Regions from separate parts of the Pedobacter sp. BG31 genome, predicted to be linked through region 1. Evidence: riboswitches for the same ligand, from Rfam matches in the RefSeq annotation. Region 1 holds a riboswitch; the other holds the start of a gene.

The links. Region 1 has a riboswitch for cobalamin ahead of ACFE6N_RS19660 (TonB-dependent receptor plug domain-containing protein). Riboswitches for the same ligand answer to the same signal wherever they lie in the genome.
Region 2: another riboswitch for cobalamin. It lies ahead of metE (5-methyltetrahydropteroyltriglutamate--homocysteine S-methyltransferase); the one in region 1 lies ahead of ACFE6N_RS19660 (TonB-dependent receptor plug domain-containing protein).

The regions. Positions count from the first base shown of each region.
Region 1 covers NZ_JBHNZK010000019.1:64,833-75,479, reverse strand. Annotated here, with positions in the region: gene ACFE6N_RS19675 (Sir2 family NAD-dependent protein deacetylase) at 1-227, opposite strand, end outside; gene ACFE6N_RS19670 (ABC transporter substrate-binding protein) at 235-1,176, opposite strand; gene ACFE6N_RS19665 (DUF6580 family putative transport protein) at 1,303-1,893, opposite strand; gene ACFE6N_RS19660 (TonB-dependent receptor plug domain-containing protein) at 1,934-3,802, opposite strand; cobalamin riboswitch at 3,900-4,095, opposite strand; gene ACFE6N_RS19655 (sigma-54 dependent transcriptional regulator) at 4,368-5,771, shown strand; gene ACFE6N_RS19650 (chloride channel protein) at 5,950-7,740, opposite strand; gene ACFE6N_RS19645 (RluA family pseudouridine synthase) at 7,817-8,539, opposite strand; gene ACFE6N_RS19640 (response regulator transcription factor) at 8,772-9,461, opposite strand; gene ACFE6N_RS19635 (TlpA disulfide reductase family protein) at 9,565-10,647, opposite strand, start outside.
Region 2 covers NZ_JBHNZK010000001.1:527,836-538,482, forward strand. Annotated here, with positions in the region: gene dusB (tRNA dihydrouridine synthase DusB) at 1-887, opposite strand, end outside; gene ACFE6N_RS02355 (CPBP family intramembrane glutamic endopeptidase) at 931-1,857, shown strand; gene ACFE6N_RS02360 (putative signal transducing protein) at 1,838-2,044, shown strand; gene ACFE6N_RS02365 (phosphatidate cytidylyltransferase) at 2,088-2,897, shown strand; gene ACFE6N_RS02370 (class I SAM-dependent methyltransferase) at 3,046-3,714, opposite strand; gene ACFE6N_RS02375 (acyl-CoA thioesterase) at 3,775-4,161, opposite strand; gene metE (5-methyltetrahydropteroyltriglutamate--homocysteine S-methyltransferase) at 4,345-6,678, opposite strand; cobalamin riboswitch at 6,870-7,075, opposite strand; gene ACFE6N_RS02385 (hypothetical protein) at 7,308-7,490, opposite strand; gene ACFE6N_RS02390 (M14 metallopeptidase family protein) at 7,694-10,390, shown strand.

The DNA of each region.
Region 1 (10,647 bases):
TTTTCGAGTTCGGCCAGCAACTGGTGCGCACGGTTGGGCTTTGCCGCTAAAACCTGCTTTCTTCTTTCGTTATAAAATTCCTGCACCAATTCCGGATTCCTTTCCCAGGCCTCGGGTGTGGCTACGTCATATATATTATAACCTTCCCATAAACCGTCGGCATCCCTAAAGGTTTTTAATCCACTTTCGGCACTGATTCCTGCGCCTGTTAACACGACTAACCTCATATAATGATTAAACAGATTGTGGCGATCGAACAAGTCGGGCGTAATTGATAAATTTATCTGCAATATTTTTATCAGCCTTAAAAATTTCAGGATGAAACATACAAGCTAGCGCCTCAATACCTTCAACCAAAGTACCAATACTTGGCTGAGTGAACATGTCAAAATCGGCAATGTAAACCTGGCTGTTTTTTACTGCACCCAGATTATTCCAATTTGGTTTTGAAGTAAGGAGTGGCATTTCTTCCAGGCTTCTTTTTTGGTCGAAACCACATGGTGCAATTACCAGAACCTCAGGATTGTATTTTAATATTTTTTCCCATGACGTAACAATAGAGTCTCCCGCAGGGTTCGAAAGCATATCAACACCACCAGCTGCAGCAATCTGAAAAGGAATCCAATGTCCGCAATTATAGATCGGTTCGATCCATTCCATCAGCATCACCCGTTTTAATGGTGATTTATTTGCACGTAGTCGATCCAGAATCTGATCGGTTCTCTGCTGTAAACCTGCCAGATAACTAAAAGCAACTTCTTCCTTTCCCAAAGCCCTGGCAATGGTAACCGCACATTCGAAAACATCCTGCAGATTATTTGGCGAAAGCGGAACCAGCGTTGGCTGCTTGGTCAGTTTCATTACAGCCGTTTCGGTACAAACCGTGTCGATGTTACAAACTTCGCAGATGTCCTGTGTAAAAATCACATCAGGTGCTATGCTTTCTAAAAGGGCATCGTCTACCCAATAAAGACTTTTCCCCTGCGCTTTGGATGCCGAAAAAATCCTGTCGATTTCTATACTGGAATAGTTTTTACCTTCCAAAATACACCTTACGATTTTCGGTTGTTCGGCCGCCTCTTTCGGGCATTCAAAGGTTACCCCATGCAGGTAATCCTGAAGGCCCATATCATAAATCATTTTCGTAGCAGCGGGTAAAAAGGAAACAACTTTCATTTAATGTAAGATGTAAAAGGTAAAATGTAATTAGCTATCTAAGATAAAAAAAATCCCCTTCTGAACTAAATCAAAAGAGGATTTCTGTTTATTTTTCGATTGGTTGCTGAGCTACCAAATCAATTACTATGACTTTTGCATTTGCAATTTTAATACCGGATATTTTGCTTTTAAGATCTCAAAAGCCCCGAAAAGTATAGCACCATAAATTACTGTTCCTTCTAAAAATCTGATTTCGAATGGAATAGCTTTTACCAGGCAGCTCCAGTAACCAGCTAAATCCTGAGTATATGCAGGATTGTTAATCCAAACACCTAAGTCGGTAACCAACCAGTGAATTAGCACAATGCTCAATGTTGAAGCCAATAAATTTACCACATTTATGTTCTTAAGCAGCATTCTGCCTATCAACACCATCAAAGCAAATGCAATGTATGTCCAGTACCAGCCTTCGTAAAGAAAACCGTTACTGTATTTACTAAAAATAGTGATTGACAAAATGAAATCGCTTAAAAACAAACTCAGTATAGGAAATGCGAAAGCTTTTAGGTGATCTTTAAAATAGGCGCCTCCAAACAAAGCCACCGCTCCGATTGATGAAAAATTGGCAAACTGTAATTCATCAGAGTTGAATGTTACCAGCAAACGGAAAGCCGTTATGGCAAGGATCATCAACAGCAATATTAAAGTGCGGGGATTAAATTTTAAATGAGCCATTTTATTTTGGTTATTATTTAAGGTGCAAAGGTAAATTTTATTAGTGTATATTAAAAATTACCCCTGTATTAAAGTTGAAACCTAAACTATTGTAACCAATAATCTCGTTGTAGTTTTTATTCAGGATATTTTTTGCATCGAAAAACAGTTTTACACGTTTTTTAGCCAATGCATATTCTGCATAGGCATTTAACAATTGATAAGCAGGTAGATTATCAACAGTATAAGTCGCAAAATTACCGTCAGTACGTTTACCGAAATAGCGGAAATTAGCGCTCACATATAAATTACGGGTAGCCTGTGCACCTGCCGTGATACCAAATGTATGCTTTGGCCTGCGGAAAAGATAGTCGGCAATGGCATTATCCACAAAGTTGAATTCATTACCTTCTACATAAGCATAATAACCGTTGATATTAAACACACTGAATTTAGCAGCCGGTTCAATCTCAAAGCCTTTTGTTTTCTGACTCACCTGGTTTATATATCCGTTAGGGTAAGCATAAATGATTGCATCTGTTAAATCACGTTTATAACCTGCCAGGCGCAAGCTGAACTGATCATCTGCAAAGCTAAGGTTAACTCCAGCTTCATAATTCTGCGATTTTTCTGGTTTTAAAGCCAGGTTAGCACCAAACTGACCAAAAAGCATGTTTAAGGTAGGTACTTTAAATGCTGTTGAAACCGTTCCGAATAGTTTTATTTCCTTGATGATATTGATGCTTGGGGTAACTGAATAAGTATAGTTTTCGCCATATTGTTCGTGTTTATTATAACGTCCGCCAACTTCCAGGTTAAATACACTTAAATCGTGTAAGAATAACGATCCATAAGCGGCAAAAATGTTGGTTTCGGGTTTATTCGCGGCTGATGATAATTTCATCACACGGTTATCTATACCCAACAATAAATCCAGTTTACTGCCCAATTTCTGGTTGTAGAATAAATCCAATAACGATGCCCTGCCTTCATTTAGGCTTGGATACTGGCTGTGCGCATCATTCCTGGTGCTTTCAAAGCTGTAGTTTAACGTTACTTTACCGGTAGCAAACTCATATTTAGCATTGGTACCTGTTGCAAAGTTTTTCAGAATAGAATAATTGTTCGCATCCGTAAAGGCACCACCATCGAACTGGTAATTGCCATAATAGTAACGTACAAATGGATTTATAGAAAAATGATTATCCAATTTGATTCCGAAGTTTGCATTCAAGGCGTCGGTTTTAAAACCATCTTTATCAAATACGGATGTATTTCCATTTGGATTAGCTGCTTCAGAAATTCCATCCGTTTTATGATGGGTATAGTTAATATTGTAAGAAAAGCCTTCCACGCCACCGTTTAACCCAATGGTTCCTTTATAGGTTTCATAACTACCTGTACTGGCTACACCATAAATGGTATTTCCTTTTGGGCCACCTTTTTTGGTAATGATATTGATTACCCCTGCAACAGCATCAGAACCATAAATGGTAGACTGACCGCCTCTTAAAATTTCAATGTGATCGATCTGATCAATAGAAATCAACCTTAAATCGAAAGCACCTCCATTTCCTGAAGGATCGTTCTGCACGATACCATCAATTAAAACTATTGAATAAGCACTTCCTGCACCCCTAAAAAAAATCGATTTGTTTAATCCTGGGTTGCTGCTTGCTCCCGCCACAATAATTCCGGCCTGTTCGCTAATCAGTTCCGGCAATGATTTACCATTACTGCGTTCCAACACTTCCCGACTGATAATGGTGACCACTTTTCCGGTCTGTGATTGTTTCTGGTCGTTTTTTGTTGCAGAAATGACAACATCTTTGAGCTGCAAACTATCTTGAGTTTGCGCATTGGCCACCTGGCCGATCATTAACTGCGCGAGCCCTAGCCCGGCTACAGTTAGCATACATTTTTTGTTCATTTGATTGTGAGTTTTGCCCACAGCCAACAGATCAGAAAAGGAAATGAAAATACGAACAACGTTGATATCTCAATCCTAGCTTCAATCCCCGAAAGCTATGAAATTAATCGCTCAAGGCAGGTCTTCTGACTTACTCCCGGTTTTCCGGCCTTCCCATCCCTACATATCGGGACAGTGGCAAATTGATTGAAAATCCGTTAAGGAGCTTACAGCTGCGGGACAGTTACAGATTTACACTGTATTCCCTTTTAATCCCGGGTGTAAGACCGGGAACCAAAAGCGCCGCAAAAGTAATAAAATTAACCAATATGCAAAAGGATGTATAAATACTATTTTAACTAACAATTATCCTTGTGTTTGCTGAATGAAAAGTCGTTTTTAGAAAGTGAATTAATGTTCAGGAAATATGCATTACCGACCGGAATAAATATTTAGAAGATTATTTCTGATGAGATTAAAACTTTTCAGCTCAATTTAGGTTTTATAGCCTATTATTGTATAAAAAACTATACATTAATTAAAAAACAATATATTCGCATTTTAAAAATTAAAGAATACATCTCTAATGGCTAAATTATTAATAATTGACGATGAGCGGGCAATAAGGAGTACCTTACGTGAAATTCTGGAGTATGAAAATTACGATGTTGAAGATATAGATAATGGTATCGACGGCCTCGAAATGATCAAAAAAGGAAATTTCGATTTGGTTCTTTGCGATATCAAAATGAATAAGATGGATGGTATGGAAGTGCTGGAGCAGGCACAGATCATTAAACCAGACCTGCCTTTTATTATGATATCCGGTCACGGTACAGTTGAAACTGCCATTGAAGCCAGCAAAAAAGGCGCTTTCGATTTTATTTCGAAACCACCTGATTTAAATCGCTTATTAATTACCGTACGAAACGGTTTAGACCGTGGAAATTTGGTTACCGAAACCAAGGTCCTAAAACGTAAAGCCAGTAAAACCCGGGAAATTTTAGGTGAATCGGAAAGTATTTCTAAAATTAAGGAGACCATTGAGCGTGTTGCGCCAACCGAAGCCCGCGTATTGATTACCGGTGCTAACGGTAGTGGTAAAGAGTTGGTAGCCCGTTGGCTGCACGAAAAATCGAATCGTGCCGATAGCCCTTTAATTGAGGTAAACTGTGCGGCTATCCCATCAGAACTGATAGAAAGTGAGCTGTTTGGACATGAAAAAGGTTCTTTTACTTCTGCGGTTAAGCAACGCATCGGTAAATTTGAACTGGCCAACGGTGGAACGTTATTCTTAGATGAAATTGGCGATATGAGCCTCTCTGCCCAGGCAAAGGTTTTACGTGCCTTACAGGAGCATAAAATTACACGTGTGGGTGGCGAAAAAGAAATTGATGTAAACGTTCGTGTTTTAGCTGCAACCAATAAAGATTTACTGAAAGAAATTGAGGATGGTAACTTCCGTATGGACTTGTATCACCGCTTAAATGTAATCAATATCCATGTGCCGCATTTAACTGAACGTACGGATGATATCCCCGTTATTGCCCAGAGCTTTTTAGAAAGCATTTGCAGCGATTATGGAATGCCTGTTAAAAAAATAAATGAAGGCGGTATGCTGGCCTTGCAAGCTTTACCATGGACAGGTAACGTACGCGAGCTGCACAATATGATTGAACGCCTGATTATTTTGAGCGACAAGGTTATTACCGAAAATGATGTCCGTGCCTTTGCTAATCCGGGGGGTGGTACAAACATTGGTGCTGCAACCAGTACGCAGATTGCGGCTGCAGGAGGTAACGGCCTAGCTTCTTCTTTCGATTCGTTCAATAATTTCCAGGATTATAAAGATTATGCAGAAAGAGAATTCATCAAGTTCAAATTGGAAAAAAACAACTGGAATGTATCAAAAACAGCTGATGAAATTGATATTCAAAGAAGCCATTTATATAGTAAAATAGAAAAGTTTGGTTTGAAAAGAGCGGAATAGCACTAATTAGGTTGAAAAGTTTAAAAGTTGGAATGTTTAAAGGTTATCCGTACAGCATTCCAACGTTTGTTTTCAGGTCCAAGGTTTCAAAAGTAATTTAAAGATTAACCAAGGTAATCATCTTTATAGAACTGATCAACTTTACAACGTTTCACCCCCCCAAACATTAAAACAACGCCTAGCCCATATAATCATTCTGTCTCATCAGCAAAGCCCTGTATTTATTAAAGATTGCTGTTTTAGAAACAAACCCTAAATATTGGTTCTTTATGGTTAACACGGGCAAAATCCACACATTTTCCTGCTCCATTTTTTCCAAAACAGTTTTCAGACCGTCATTTTCGGTAATGGTATTTGGTGCAGTTTGCACCAGATGAGATGCTTTCAGATTTTCCTTTTCGGGATGATTAACCATTTCGTTAAACAGTTCTTCAATATAAATGATCCCTTTAAAATCTCCCACCTCATCCGTAACAGCAATCACATTTTTGTGCGATTGCATAATTTCGTTCATCTTCACCAAAATCAGATCGTTCATCTGCAACTGAGGATAACTTTTCTCAATCAGGTATTTTAGCTTCATCTGGTTCAGAACAGTGGTATCCTTATCTTCATGAGACAGTAACTCTCCTTTATCAGCCAGTGCTTTGGTGTAAATGGAGTGTTTTTGCGAGCTACGGTTGATGGCATAAGAAATAGCAGTGGTAATCATCAATGGCACCATCAACACGTATCCTCCTGTAATTTCTGCAATCAGAAAAATACCTGTCAAAGGAGCATGCATAATAGAACCCAGGGCGGCGGCCATACCAGCTACAATAAAGTTAGATACATTTAACTGTGCTATCCCTGAAAGGTTAACCACGTAAGCAAATATAAAACCGATTAAACCACCCATAATTAAGCTAGGCGCAAACGTACCACCGTTACCACCAGCGCCTAAGGTAACCAGCGTAGCGATTGATTTCATGAAAATGGTTACGATCGTGAACAGTACAACCACAGCCGAAATCGAACTATAATCGGCAAAAATACTATTATTAATAACGGTCTGATAGTCACCTTTTAACAATCCTTTTATGGTGATATATCCCTCACCATATAATGTTGGGAACAGAAAAACCAGCGCGCCCAACATTAAACCGCCTACAATTACCTTCGTATAAGGATGTTTGATTTTGTAGAACAGGCCCTTTACGGCATAGTTTGCTTTTGTAAAATAAATAGAAAACAAACCAATAAAGCAGGCCAATATGACGTAATAAAACAAGGCATCAACCTTCCATCCTACAGTAACCAAAAAGAAAAGTTGTTGAGTGTAAAATAACCTCGCCACTACGGCTGCAGTTGCGGCTGATAATAGCAGTGGTATAAATGCAGGAATTGTAAACTCTGGCAATAAAATTTCGATAGCAAAAACAATGCCCGCCACCGGGCTATTAAAGGCACCTGCAATGCCCGCTGCAGCACCACAGGCTACCAGCATGGTAATTTCGCGATAAGACAAGCCTAATATGCGACCAATATTAGAGCCAATTGCTGATCCGCTGGTTACAATAGGGGCTTCCAGGCCTGTTGAGCCGCCAAAACCAACCGTTACTGCTGCAGTAATAATCTGCGAATAAATATTATGGGCCTCTACCTTACTCGACTTTTTGGAAATGGAATAAAGCAAAGGCGTTAACCCGGTTTCAAATTTCGATTTCCGGATAAAGTATTTGATGTATAAGACTGTAAAGAAAATACCGATCATCGGAAATATAAAATACAGGTAATATTTATATTTCCAGTGCCAATCCGATTGCAGAAATTCTTCGATATGGTGGGTTAAACTTTTTAAAACAGCGGCAGCCAATCCGGCTAAAATTCCAACAATTATGGCGAGAATAACTAAGAAATTACGGTTTGATATTTTAGATTTCCGGTACTGGTTTATCTTATCAAGGTAATTTACGAATCTGATGTACATTCTATTGTTTTTTAGATAGAGGGAGGATGCCCAAAAGTAAGAAAAACAAAGACAGCAGTCAATTTAAAGACTGCTTTTACGCATCAAATTTATCCAATAACTTAACTAAGGTTGCAAAATCTTTTGGATAAGGAGCATCTATAACAATGTCCTGGTTATCTAATCCTTTAAAAACCAAATGCCTGGCATGTAACGCGAAACGTTTCATAATGGGTTGTTCCTCTTCACCTTTGGTTAATTTATAACCTCTCTTAATAGATGAAAGAAAAACAGGTTTACCTCTATACATCTCATCACCTACAATGGCTGCCCTTTGAGTGGCCAGGTGGATACGGATCTGGTGCATACGACCGGTAATGGGTTTACATTCTACCAACGTATAGTGTTTATAGTATTTTAACGAGTTGAAAATAGTTTCAGCTCGTTTACCTTCCACCCTATCAATGGTCACATTTTTATTGCCATCGTTCAGGATTGGCAGATCAACCATTAACTGATCGAAAATAACGTGTCCGTCTACCACCGCATGGTAAGTTTTATTTACCTTTCTTCTTTCGAATTGCATAGAAACATGGCGGTAACCTTCCGGATTTTTGGCAATAATCAACGCACCAGAAGTTTCTTTATCCAAACGGTGACAAACCTGTGCGTCATCGCTATATTGTTTGGCTAAACGCAACACATTGGTCTCTCCAGATCCACCGCGTTCATCAAGCGAGGCTAAAAAAGGAGGTTTATTGATCACGATAAAATCGTTGTCTTCAAAAAGAATAAGGTCTTTAAAATTTGGAAACTTCAAACTGTGCAGTAATTTAATGAAGCGCAAAAATACGATTTATTTTTTTAAGGCGCTCGTCACCCTGAACTTATTTCAGGGTCTTTATGAACAAAGTTGCTGAAATGAATTCAACATGACGATTTTTTTACCTTCATCCTAAACTTGTTTCAGGATCTGATTGAAGCGTTCAAGTAGATAAAAAAGCCGCCCTGAATGTTGATCAGAACGGCTTAATATCGTTAACTTTAATAATTTAAGAAAGTTCAAACTTATAACCTACACCTTTTACAGTTGAAACATAAGTTTCACCTAACTTTTCCCTCAACTTACGGATATGCACATCAATTGTCCTGTTGGTTACCACAACAGAGTCTTCCCATATATTTTTTAGAATCGATTCACGGGTATACACCTTACCAGGTTTTGAAGCCAACAAGTATAAAAGTTCAAACTCTTTTTTGGCCAATATCACTTTGTTACCACCCTGAAAAACCAGATAAGCCTCGCGGTCGATTACTAAGTCGCCAATTTCCAGTTTGTTTTCAGATACTTCTTCTGTGCCGGCATTTCTTCTTAAAATCGCGTTGATCCGGCTAACTAAAGCACGTGGTTTAATCGGTTTTGCGATGTAATCATCGGCACCCACATTAAAACCGGCAATTTCTGAATATTCCTCACTTCTGGCGGTTAAGAAAACCATAAATGTGTTTTTAAATTCAGGTATGGCGCGCATTAAACGGCAAGCCTCAATGCCATCCATTTTAGGCATCATGATATCCAGAATAATCAAATCCGGATGTACTTTCTTCGCAACAGTAATTCCTTCCTGGCCATTGGTAGCTGTGAAAACCTGATAACCTTCTTTTTTAAGATTATATTCAATAAGCTCCAGAATATCTGGTTCATCATCAACAATTAATATTTTCTGACCTGCGTTGTTCATAGTTAAATATTTGTTACGAAAGTAGTATCCATGATGCAATATTTAGTTAAGCCTAAGTTAAGAAATTGTTAATTACTTAAATTAGTTTAACATGGAATTAGTTTTAACGTAACGTTTTGGCTAAAAATGCATCCAGTTCCTCTCCACGCAGGTTTTTGGCCACTATTTTTCCTGCAGGATCAACCAGGTAGGAAGTTGGTATGGCCTGCACCTGGTATTTTTTTACCGTTTCGCCGTTAAAATCCTTTAGTTCCGAAACGTGTGTCCAGGTTAATCCGTCTGCTTTTACCGCACCTAACCATGCAGCTTTGTCGGTATCAAGTGAGATACCAATGATATCAAAGTTCTTATTTTTATACTTATTGTAAACCTTAACAACATTTGGGTTCTCCTGGCGGCAAGGCTGGCACCATGATGCCCAAAAATCGATCAATACGTATTTCCCTTTGTAATCTGATAAGCTTACCGCCTTATTATCTGCTGTATTGATGGTAAATGCAGGGGCAACCTGCCCTACCTGAACGGATTTTAAAAGTGCCATCTGTTTTACAAAAGCATCTACCGTAGCATTACCTTTAATCTCATCTTTTACCTCATCGGCAAATTGCACCAATTCAGCTTCAAACTCCTGCGGACTCAAAGTATTCATGGCATAAAAACTGGCTAGCGTACCCTTATTATCTTTTGCAAACTTTATGATCTGTGTATTCAATTGATTAATGTAAGATTCGTATTGTGGTTTCATCGATTCTAACACGGCTGCCCTATTTTGAGGTTGTGTTGCTACTTTTGCTTCGAAATCTGCCTGCAACTTTTCAACCTGTTTGGCAAAATTGTTTCTAATGGCATTTAGTTCCGACAATTTTTCTACCTCATTTGCCCCTGAAATTTTATAAGCCATATTTTTATCAGCCAAATCAGCTTCCAACTTAATTTCATCGCCGTTTTTTGCAATTAACATGAACTCATGGTTACCTACAGATACCCTGAAGAAATCAACCGATGGCGTTTTGCGAATGAATTTAAATTCACCTTTCTCTGATAGATTGGTTGAATCGATTGCAACCATATTGCTATTTTGCATACCGTACAAAAATACCTTCTTCTCTGTGCCCGGATTCTGGAACTTCCCGTCAATTGTAAAGCTATCTTTAGATTTGCATGCCATGAAAGCAATCGCGATCAG
Region 2 (10,647 bases), on a different contig from region 1:
GGCAGGCCTTTAAAATAGTTGGCATAATGGCGACGCATTTCGAAAATACCGGTTTTAGGACCTTTCCATTCCAGCGATTTATCCAGGTGTGTACGGCAAACCTCAATTCTTTCTTCCATAGTTGGTCCGGCCAGGTGTTTTCCGGTTTTGAAGAAGTGTTTTACTTCGCGGAAAATCCATGGATAACCAATTGCGGCACGGCCTATCATAATGCCATCTACCTCATATTCCATGCGCCAATTGGCTGCTTTTTCAGGACTATCTACATCACCGTTGCCAAAAATCGGAATTTTAATGCGCGGATTGCGTTTAATTTCACGGATTAAACTCCAATCGGCCTCTCCCTTATATAATTGTGCCCTGGTGCGGCCATGAATGGTTAGTGCCTGGATACCCACATCCTGAAGCCGTTCGGCTACTTCATAAACGTTTTTAGTATTGTCATCCCAACCCAAGCGGGTTTTTACGGTAACAGGTAAATGCGAAGCTTTAACCACCGCATCAGTCATTTTTACCATTTTATCAATATCCTGAAGTAAACTTGAGCCTGCACCTTTGCAAACTACATTTTTTACCGGACAACCATAGTTGATGTCAACCAGATCGGGACCTGCTGCAGAAGCAATTTCTGAGGCCTCGCGCATGTGTTCGATATCGCCACCAAAAATCTGGATGCCAATTGGTCGCTCATATTCGAAAATATCCAATTTTTGCAGGCTTTTTGCAGCGTCCCGAATTAAGCCTTCCGAAGAGATAAATTCAGTATACATCATATCTGCACCGTTTTTTTTGCATACATAACGGAACGGTGGATCACTTACATCCTCCATTGGAGCCAGCAATAACGGGAACTCACCTAAATCTATATTTCCTATCTTTACAGACATTTTCTATCTTCAACGATTAATAAAACATACAAAGGTACAAATAATGAGTTTTGTAACACCCATCCGCAAAGGCAGCCACCCACTTTTACAGATATTTTTACTTTGCGTTTACTGGGCAGTAGGTGCGGTAATATGCACATTATTAGGCTTTGTAGTGGTTGCAATTTTTTATGGTACTTCGATATTTGGCGAATTTGGAACCATTATGAGCGGTGACCCTAAATTTATCACAGCCTTAAAAATAATACAGATTTCGAGTTCTATAGGTATGTTTATTTTGCCTCCTATTGTTTTAGCGTATACAGAGGGACAAAAACCGAATACGTTTTATAGGTTTAACAAGCATAATTTTCTTCCTTTTGTTCTAGTTTTTGCCATTATGGTGGTGAGTATGCCTATTATGGAGTGGGTAACGGTTGTCAATCAAAAAATGGTACTGCCTGAGTTTTTAAAGGGATTGGAAAACTGGATGAAAATGAAGGAACAGGAAGCCATGAAAATGACCATTCAACTGATTACGGTGAGGAGTAACTGGGATTTTGTGGTTAACTTGGTGATGATTGCCGTGTTGCCTGCTATTGGTGAAGAGCTTTTTTTTAGGGCTGGGCTGCAAGGTTCATTGCAAAAAATGTTGGGTAATCATCATATTGCCATTTGGAGTGCTGCCATTATTTTCAGTGCGATCCATTTCCAGTTTTATGGTTTTGTGCCGCGGATGTTATTGGGTGCAGGCTTTGGTTACCTGTATTATTTTAGCGGAAGTATCTGGTATGCCATGTTTGCGCACTTTTTAAACAATGCTTATGCGGTTTGCGCGGCTTTTTATATGCAAAAGCATCATATGCCACTTGATAAAGCTGATGAGCCGATTGGTTTTCCTTGGTATGGGTATTTAATTAGTGCAATAATTACCATAGCTTTGTTTAAATTTTTTAAAGATAGCGCATCACGTGAGCGAAAATTGGGTTAAGGTATACACCACCAGCAATGCCTTTGCGGCAGAGGTATTAAAACAGGGATTAACAGAAGCAGGTATTCCCGCAGTGACGATAAATAAACAGCTCTCGGCATATAATATTGGCGAAATAAATGTTTCGGTGAGTAAGTTAGATTTCAATAAAGCCATAGAATACATCGTTGAGAACGAAATTGAATAGTAATAATGACCTTAAACCTTATACCCTTTACCTCTTAACTTAAATGAAAACCAGGGCAATAACCGCTTTCTTTTTTACCATTGTGATGCTTGGCTCTATCTTATTGGGGAGTTATGCATTTACTATTTTTTATCTTATCCTGAGTGGTTTATCCTTATTTGAATTTTATAAGCTGATTAAAAATGCTGGTATCAGGCCACACCGAAACATCGGTTTAATGGCAGGATCTTTAATTTTTCTAATGGCCGCAGGTTTACATTATTTAGAATATGATGTTAAGTATCTGTTGCTTTGTATCCCGCTCATTTTCTCTGTTTTTATCACTGAGTTGTATAAGAAAAACAAAATTCCATTTGCCAATATCTCTTATACGTTTGTTGGCTTTGTTTATGTAACCATCCCTTTCTGTTTTTTCCATGCCCTCGGTTTCTTAAAAAACTGGAATGAATATAACTTTCATTTACCGCTCGCATTTTTGTTAATGCTTTGGGCAAATGATACCGGAGCCTATCTTTTTGGCGTAAAATACGGTAAGCGCAAATTGTTTGAGCGTCATTCGCCGAAGAAAAGTTGGGAAGGATTTTTCGGCGGGATGTTTACCAGCATTTTGGTCGCTTTTGCTCTGTCTTTTCTTTTTACTGAAAGCCCGTCCTGGGTTTGGATGGGTATGGCTGTATTAATTGCAGGTTTTGGAACATTGGGCGATTTAGTAGAATCGATGCTTAAACGAAGTTTAGATACTAAAGACAGTGGCGGTCTGTTGCCAGGACACGGCGGTTTGTTAGATCGTTTTGATGGCTTATTATTGGCTGCACCGGTGGTTTATGCGTATTTGTATCTGATTTTGTATTAGATTAATCACAAAGACAGGAAGAAACAAAGAAATACCTTATCTATCGTCCTCGTTTGTAACGAGGATGAATGGGATTCACATTTGTAATGTGGTTTTTGTTATTAGCGATACAATCGCTATTCTCGCTAATCCTCGTTACAAACGAGGACTATAATGTGTTTGCCGTTACAACATGATATTCCCTTTGTACCTGTTCGCCAGTTTTGCTTTTTATCTGTTCGGTTTTACTAAGAATATTTTCAACCGTAAATCCGCCGTTTTTTAAGAGTTCTTTTACCTCTTCTACTTCATAAAGTTTAAAAACATAAGGCGTGAAAGGAAGATTTTGCATAAAAGTTTTATTGGCAAAGCAGATTACCAGAGTGCCATTAAGTTTTAAGGTTCTTTTAATTTCGGCGAGGTATCCGCATGGATTTTTCCAAAAGTATATGGTATTTACTGTGAAAATCTTGTCGAACTGATGATTATGGAAAGGCAGACTGTTTCCATCTGTCAGTTTAAATTGGACATTTCCCTGTGCTAAGAAAACTTGATTGTTTTTTTCAGCTTCGGCGATAATGGTAGCTGAAATATCAGCACCAAAATAGTTGATGTTTTCGGCCCGTGAAAATAACTGAGCAATGTGTCCACCGTTGCCATGACCGATTTCTAAAACAGTTTCATTGTTTTTGAGATTTAATGCATCAATTGCAGAAGTGGTCATGCCAATGTTGCTGGCATGCATCATCTCCCCTGTTTTAATGCCATGTTCGCCTTCCGGGCAGCTTAGCTGTTTCGCAATGTTTTTTAATTCTTCTTCGGAATGTTCATGCTCCATTATTAAATTAAAGATTTAAACCTGATGAACTTTATACCATTTTAGCTAAAAATTATCAGATTATTTAATGACCTGAACTGGCTTTTTGTTTTCATCAATAGCTACAAAAGTAAAATCGCCATGTACGGCTAATTCTCTTCCTTCAGCGTACATCTGCTCGATATAAATTTCTACGTTAACTTTTAAACTGGTATTGCCTACATGGTTTACCTTGCCAATAAGTTCTACAATGGTTCCTGCTGGAATCGGCTTTTTAAAATCGATCCTGTCGCTGCTTACCGTTACCATAATTTGGCGGCTGAACCGAGTTGCGGTAATAAAAGCCACTTCGTCCATCAAATGCATGGCGGTACCGCCGAAAAGCGTATCGTAATGGTTGGTTGTATTTGGGAAAACGGCTTTAAAAATACTGGTTTTTGAGTTTTCTATTCTTTCTGATAAGGTCATGGGGTAAATATAGGGTGAGTAAAAAGCTTTGACAACTTTCTGATTAGAAAGTTGTCAAAGTTGAGATCAGGATAAAACTATCATCCCGAAGATTTTCTTAATACAATTTATTTCAGTTATTCATGTTGAAGAGTCTTCGACAGGCTCAGACTGACAATGAGTGAATGTTTAACACAAATTATATTAATTTACCTGAAGATCTGCAGACAGTACTTCTTCCGTTTTACGCATCTCTTTTGCGGCTTCAACCATTTCGATCAATGCTTTTTTGGTTTCGTCCCATCCGCGGGTTTTTAAGCCACAATCAGGGTTCACCCACAGTTGTGCAGAGGGAATAACGGCTCTTGCCTTTTTAAGCAACAGAACCATTTCTTCGCGTTTCGGAACTCTTGGAGAGTGAATATCATAAACACCTGGTCCAATTTCGTTTGGATATTTAAAATCGGCAAAAGCGTCTAATAATTCCATCTGCGAACGCGAGGTTTCGATCGTAATTACATCTGCATCCATATCAGCAATGTTTTGGATGATATCGTTAAACTCCGAATAGCACATGTGCGTATGGATCTGTGTATCGTCTTTTACCCCACTTGCTGAGATTTTGAAAGCTTTCACTGCCCAGTTCAGGTAGTTTTGCCAATCTGCTTTGCGCAATGGCAATCCCTCTCTAATGGCAGGTTCATCAATCTGGATAATTTTAATGCCTGCATTTTCCAGGTCGCAAACCTCATCGCGGATAGCCAGGGCAATCTGTGTACAGGTTTCCGATCGTGGCTGATCATTCCGTACAAATGACCATTGTAAGATAGTTACAGGACCCGTTAGCATGCCTTTCATGTATTTGGAGGTAAGCGACTGGGCATAGGCTGTCCACTTGATCGTCATGGGTGTTGGGCGCGAAACATCGCCAAAAATAATCGGTGGTTTTACACAGCGTGATCCGTAGCTCTGTACCCAACCATTTTTAGAAAAAGCAAAACCATCTAGCTGCTCCCCAAAATATTCAACCATATCATTGCGTTCAAACTCGCCGTGAACCAAAACATCCAGACCGATTTCTTCCTGCCACTTTACTGCTTTTTCAGTTTCTTTTGCAATGAGATCATCGTATTCTTCAATAGTGAACGTTCTGTTTTTAAGTTTTGCTCTCCAGCTTCTTACCTCTGCAGTTTGTGGAAACGAGCCGATAGTGGTAGTGGCATAAATGGGCAGATTAAGTTCCTGTTGTTTAATTTTTCTGATCGAAAATAGACTCAAACGTTCGGCATCCTGCTCTTTTAAGTCTAAAACCCTTTGTTTAACTGCCGGATTATGGATGATTTTAGAAACTTTACGGTTAGCAATTGCGATCTTATTTTCTTCGAGTTTTTGCAGGGTAGATGCAGGGCTTTCGTTGGTGATCAGTTTTTTTAAGGTAGCTACTTCCGCAATTTTCTGTTTTGCATAGGCCAGCCATTGTTTAATTTCTGGCGATAAATTTTTCTCATTGGTTTCATTGTCCAGATCAACCGGTGAGTGAATTAACGAACAGGATGGAGCAATCCATATTTTATCCAATCCTCTTTTGTCTACTGCATGGTTAATGGTCGAAAGAGATTTCTCAAAGTCATTTTTCCAAATGTTTCTTCCGTCTACCAAGCCTAAAGAAAGAATGGTATCTCTTCTTAACGAAGCTAAAACATCGTCTAATTGATCTTCTGCACGGACTAAGTCGATATGTAAAACATTTACAGGTAATGAAGCCGTTAATGCTAAATTATTACCTAATCCTTCAAAATAAGTAGCTAAAACAATTTTTAATCCTGGAAAGGCTTTCCTGATTTCTTTGTAGGCATATTCATAGGCTTTTTTGTCTTTTTCTTTCAAATCTAAAGTCAAAAATGGCTCATCAAACTGAATATATTCTACATCCAGCGCTTCTAAGCGAGATAAAATCTCGATATAAACCGGAAGCAGGTTTTTAATCAGGTCTATTTTTTCAAATCCAGCCTCTTTTTCCTTACCCAATAAAAGGTAAGAAACCGGTCCAATCAGTACGGGTTTAGTATTAATTCCTAATTGTTTTGCCTCATAAAACTCATCGATAATCTTGGTAGAAAAAAGTTTAAAAGGTTGATTTTTGTAAAATTCGGGCACGATGTAATGGTAATTGGTATCGAACCATTTGGTCATTTCCATCGCTACCACATCCAGTCCTTCTTTTTGGTAGCCTCTGGCCATCGCAAAGTAAAGATCCAGTTCCTCATTTCCTTTTTTCAGGATCACTTCGTTGTACCTTTTTGGGATGGCTCCAAAAGTTAAGGAATGATCGAGCACGTGATCGTAAAAAGAAAAGTCGTTTGATGGAATTACATCAATCCCAGCTTCTTTTTGAAGTTTCCAATTTTCGTGGCGGATATTTTTGCCCACCTGCAGTACACTTTTGTACCCAGTTTTATCTGCCCAATAATTTTCGCAGATTTTCTTTAATTCCCTTTGGCTACCTATTCGCGGATAGCCTAGATTTTGCGTTAGCATTTCTCTTAAAGATTAAGTAAATAAATCATTTAAAAGCTCTTAAAGCAATATTTGTAATACTCTTTGTTAAGATTAAAGGAAAGGTTATGGCACAGCCTGCCCACTCATCAGTAAAAACTTTAAGCAAGCCTATAAAATTTAAATTTTATCGTGTACAATCAGACCTGACCAATTACTTTATAACGCGAAAGCACCGTCAATTCAACATAGGCAGGTCTCCTGACTTATTCCCGATCCTATCGCCTTCCCATACCGGTAAAGGCACAGTGGCATAAATGATAAGACCGTTGTCTTCTTGTTAAAGACAGAATTTACAGTTGCGCGACAGCTCGTGATTTGCACACGATTCCCTATTAATCCCGGTTGTATTCCGGGAACCTGTATCGGTTGATGAAAATAAAGTTAAGAACTTATATCAGGGCAAATGTATGGATTAGGATTTAAAGATTAAGCTATTTTTGTAAGCATTGATTTTACCACCTCCAACAAATGCTCATCAGTTAGAGACCATATGACATATAGTAAATGTTTTTCCGCTCTATGCCGCGGAGGCATGGTACTTTGGAGCGCCAAAGTACCCAAAGCGCTTCGTCAATCCAACAAGGAGCCTTCACACTACCTCTCACTCATCAAAAAAACAACGGCACTTTGTTTTGTTCGTTGATGCTAATTGAATGTTTTTGCAGATCTGAACACAAAACCACTGCGTTAAGGTTTGGTTGTGCTAAGGGGTTCTGTCCTGCATCTGTTTTTTTGATTTCCCGCTCTTGGGATTGACGACGTTCTTCGGTATAACCTGTTCTCTTTTTCAAAGTAAGCCAGCATAGTGCCTTAAATATTTCAACGACGCGTTACATAAAAATTAGGTGAACGGGCATAAACACTGATATCTGTGTGCATACTTTTTATCTGTGGTTAATAGTATGCTCATGGAATAACTTGTAACAAATTTACAGCAAGCTGTCTTTGGCGCTGATTCTCCATTATATTTGATTACCAATTAAACCTTCAAATTATGATAAAAACCTGCTTTATCAGGCTCTGCATTGCTTTTTTAATGGTAAGTAACTGTGTCGTACAGGCACAGGAAGTGCCAACGCCAAAATCGCATTTTGGTTTTGATATTGGCGATGATCACCAATTGGCCAATTATACCCAAACAGAGGCTTACTTTAAAAAACTTGCTGCAAGTTCTAACCGCATTAAACTGGTTGATATCGGTAAAACTGAAGAAAACAGAAGTCAATACATGCTGGTTATTTCTTCGCCGGAAAACCTAAAGAAATTAGATCGTTATAAAGAAATTTCGCAACAGTTGGCTCATGCAGAAATTACGCCAGAGCGGGCCAAAGTTTTGGCAAAAGAAGGTAAAGCAGTGGTATGGATAGATGGCGGATTACATGCAAATGAAGTAGTTGGTACCCATCAGCTGATTCAGACAATATATGAATTTGCCTCCAGAACAGACCCGGAAACCTTGCGTATTCTGGATAATGTGATCATCTTATTTACGCATGCAAACCCCGATGGACAGGAGTTGGTGAGCAACTGGTACATGAGGGAAAAAGACCCAAAGAAAAGAACAACTTCAGGCTTGCCGGTTTTGTATGAAAAATATGCGGGACATGATAATAACCGCGATTTTTTTATGTTAAATCTTAAAGAAACACAAAATATTGGTCGCCAGCTTTTTATAGAATGGATTCCACAGATCATGTATAACCACCACCAGGCCGGTCCGGCGGGAACGGTTGTGGCAGGTCCTCCCTACCGGGATCCGTTTAATTATGTTTTTGACCCAACCTTGTTAACCAGTTTAGATGCGGTAGGTGCGGCCATGCATAACAGGATGAATGTAGAAAATAAGCCCGGTTACACTCAACGTGGAGGATCGGTTTATTCTACATGGTACAACGGCGGATTAAGGACAACTACCTATTTTCATAACATGATTGGACTGCTGACGGAAATTATCGGTAATCCTACTCCCTCTGAAATTCCATTGGTTCCATCGCGTTTGCTGCCAAGTGGCGATTCACCAAACCCAATCACTCCGGGAAAATGGTATTTTAAAAATTCGATTGATTATTCTGTATCGTTAAACTATGCCGTTTTGAATTACGCAGCGCGATACCATGATGAGTTACTGTATAACATTTATCAGATGGGCAGAAATTCGATTGAAAGAGGTAAAAAAGACAGCTGGTCTTTCTCCCCAAAGAAGATAGATGCCATTAACAGCGCTGCAAAAGGTGAAAAGGCCGCCGCAATTTCCGGAGGCGATGCAGGTTTTGGATTCCGGCGTCAGATTAGCATGAAAGCTTTCGATACCGTGATGAAAGCGCCTGCAAACCGGGATCCACGTGGATATATCTTATCCGCAGAGCAACCTGATTTTAATACTGCCATTAAGTTCTTGAATGCATTGATCAGAACGGGTGTTGTAGTTCAAAAAGCAACCGCTCCATTTACCGTTTCAGGGAAAAACTATCCTGCCGGAAGCTATGTGGTTAAAACCGATCAGGCTTTCCGTCCACATGTTTTGGATATGTTCGAACCACAGGATCATCCTAATGATTTTAAATACGAAGGTGGTGCGCCAGTTCCGCCTTATGATGCCGCAGGATGGACATTAGCTTATCTCATGGACGTGAAATTCGATCGCATGCTGGATGACTTTTCTGGTCCGTTTGAGAAAAATCCTTACGGAAAACTCTTACAACCAGAAAATAAATTGCCAAATGGGTCGGGTTATGTATTAAGTGCTGCTCAAAATGATTCTTATACTGCAGTTAACGATTTATTAAGAAACAAAGTTGAAGTTTACCGCTCTCCTGAAAATGGCGATTTTTATGTTTCATCAGCAGGAAAATCAGTGCTTGAAAAAGCAAACATCAAACTAGAAATTTCTGCTGCCCCTAAAAATAAGATTAAAGTTTCGACGGCTAGAATTGCCCTTTGGGATGCTTATGGAGGTTCTATGGCATCCGGCTGGGTGCGGTTTTTAATGGAACAGTACCATTATGCTGCTACGGTAATTTATCCGCAGGATATTGATGCCGGAAATTTAAAATCTAAATTCGATGTGATCATTTTTGTGGGCGGTGCCATTCCATCGGTTCAGGGCGGAGGCAGTGGAAACAGATCTGTCGGACCAAAGTCAGATGAAATTCCACAGGAGTTTAGAAACCGTTTGGGCAGGATTAGTCCTGATCAATCCATCCCTGAATTAAAGAAGTTTTTAGAAGCCGGAGGTAACATTGTAACCATTGGGAGCAGTACCAACCTGGCTTATCACTTAAACCTACCCGTACGTAATGCAATGGTCGAAATTATAAATGGTGAAGAAAAAAGATTACCTGCTGAAAAATATTATGTTCCGGGAAGTGTTTTAAATGTTGGTGTAGATACCACTTTACCAGCCAATTGGGGCATGGAAAAAGAAGCTGACGTTTATTTTGATAATAGTCCTGTTTTTAAACTCACCGGCGACGCCATTGTGGCTGGGAAGATCAAGCCTTTGATGTGGTTTGAAAATGCAACACCATTGCGTAGCGGCTGGGCCTGGGGCCAGGCTTATTTGCAAGATGGGATAACGGCTTTTGAAGCCAGGGTTGGTAAGGGTAAATTACTTGCTTTCGGGCCGGAAATTGCGTTCAGGGCGCAAACGCATGGCACTTTTAAATTGATATTTAACCAGTTGTATAAATAGTTATAGTTGAGTTTTCCATGTTGAGCTTGTTCAAAAACGAATTTACGCTGTTTCTTAAGAGAATACCACTTACAAATCTAATATAAAGGTCGTCTTTTCTACTGAAGCGTAGCAAAATCGAGAAATCTTTTTAACATAGTCCAAAGATTTCTCCACTGCGGTCGAAATGACGATATCTGGATATAAACTTTTATTGAGATATGGAGCCACTATCCTTAACGATAGCGGCTTTTTACTTTACACTTACTATAGCCAGT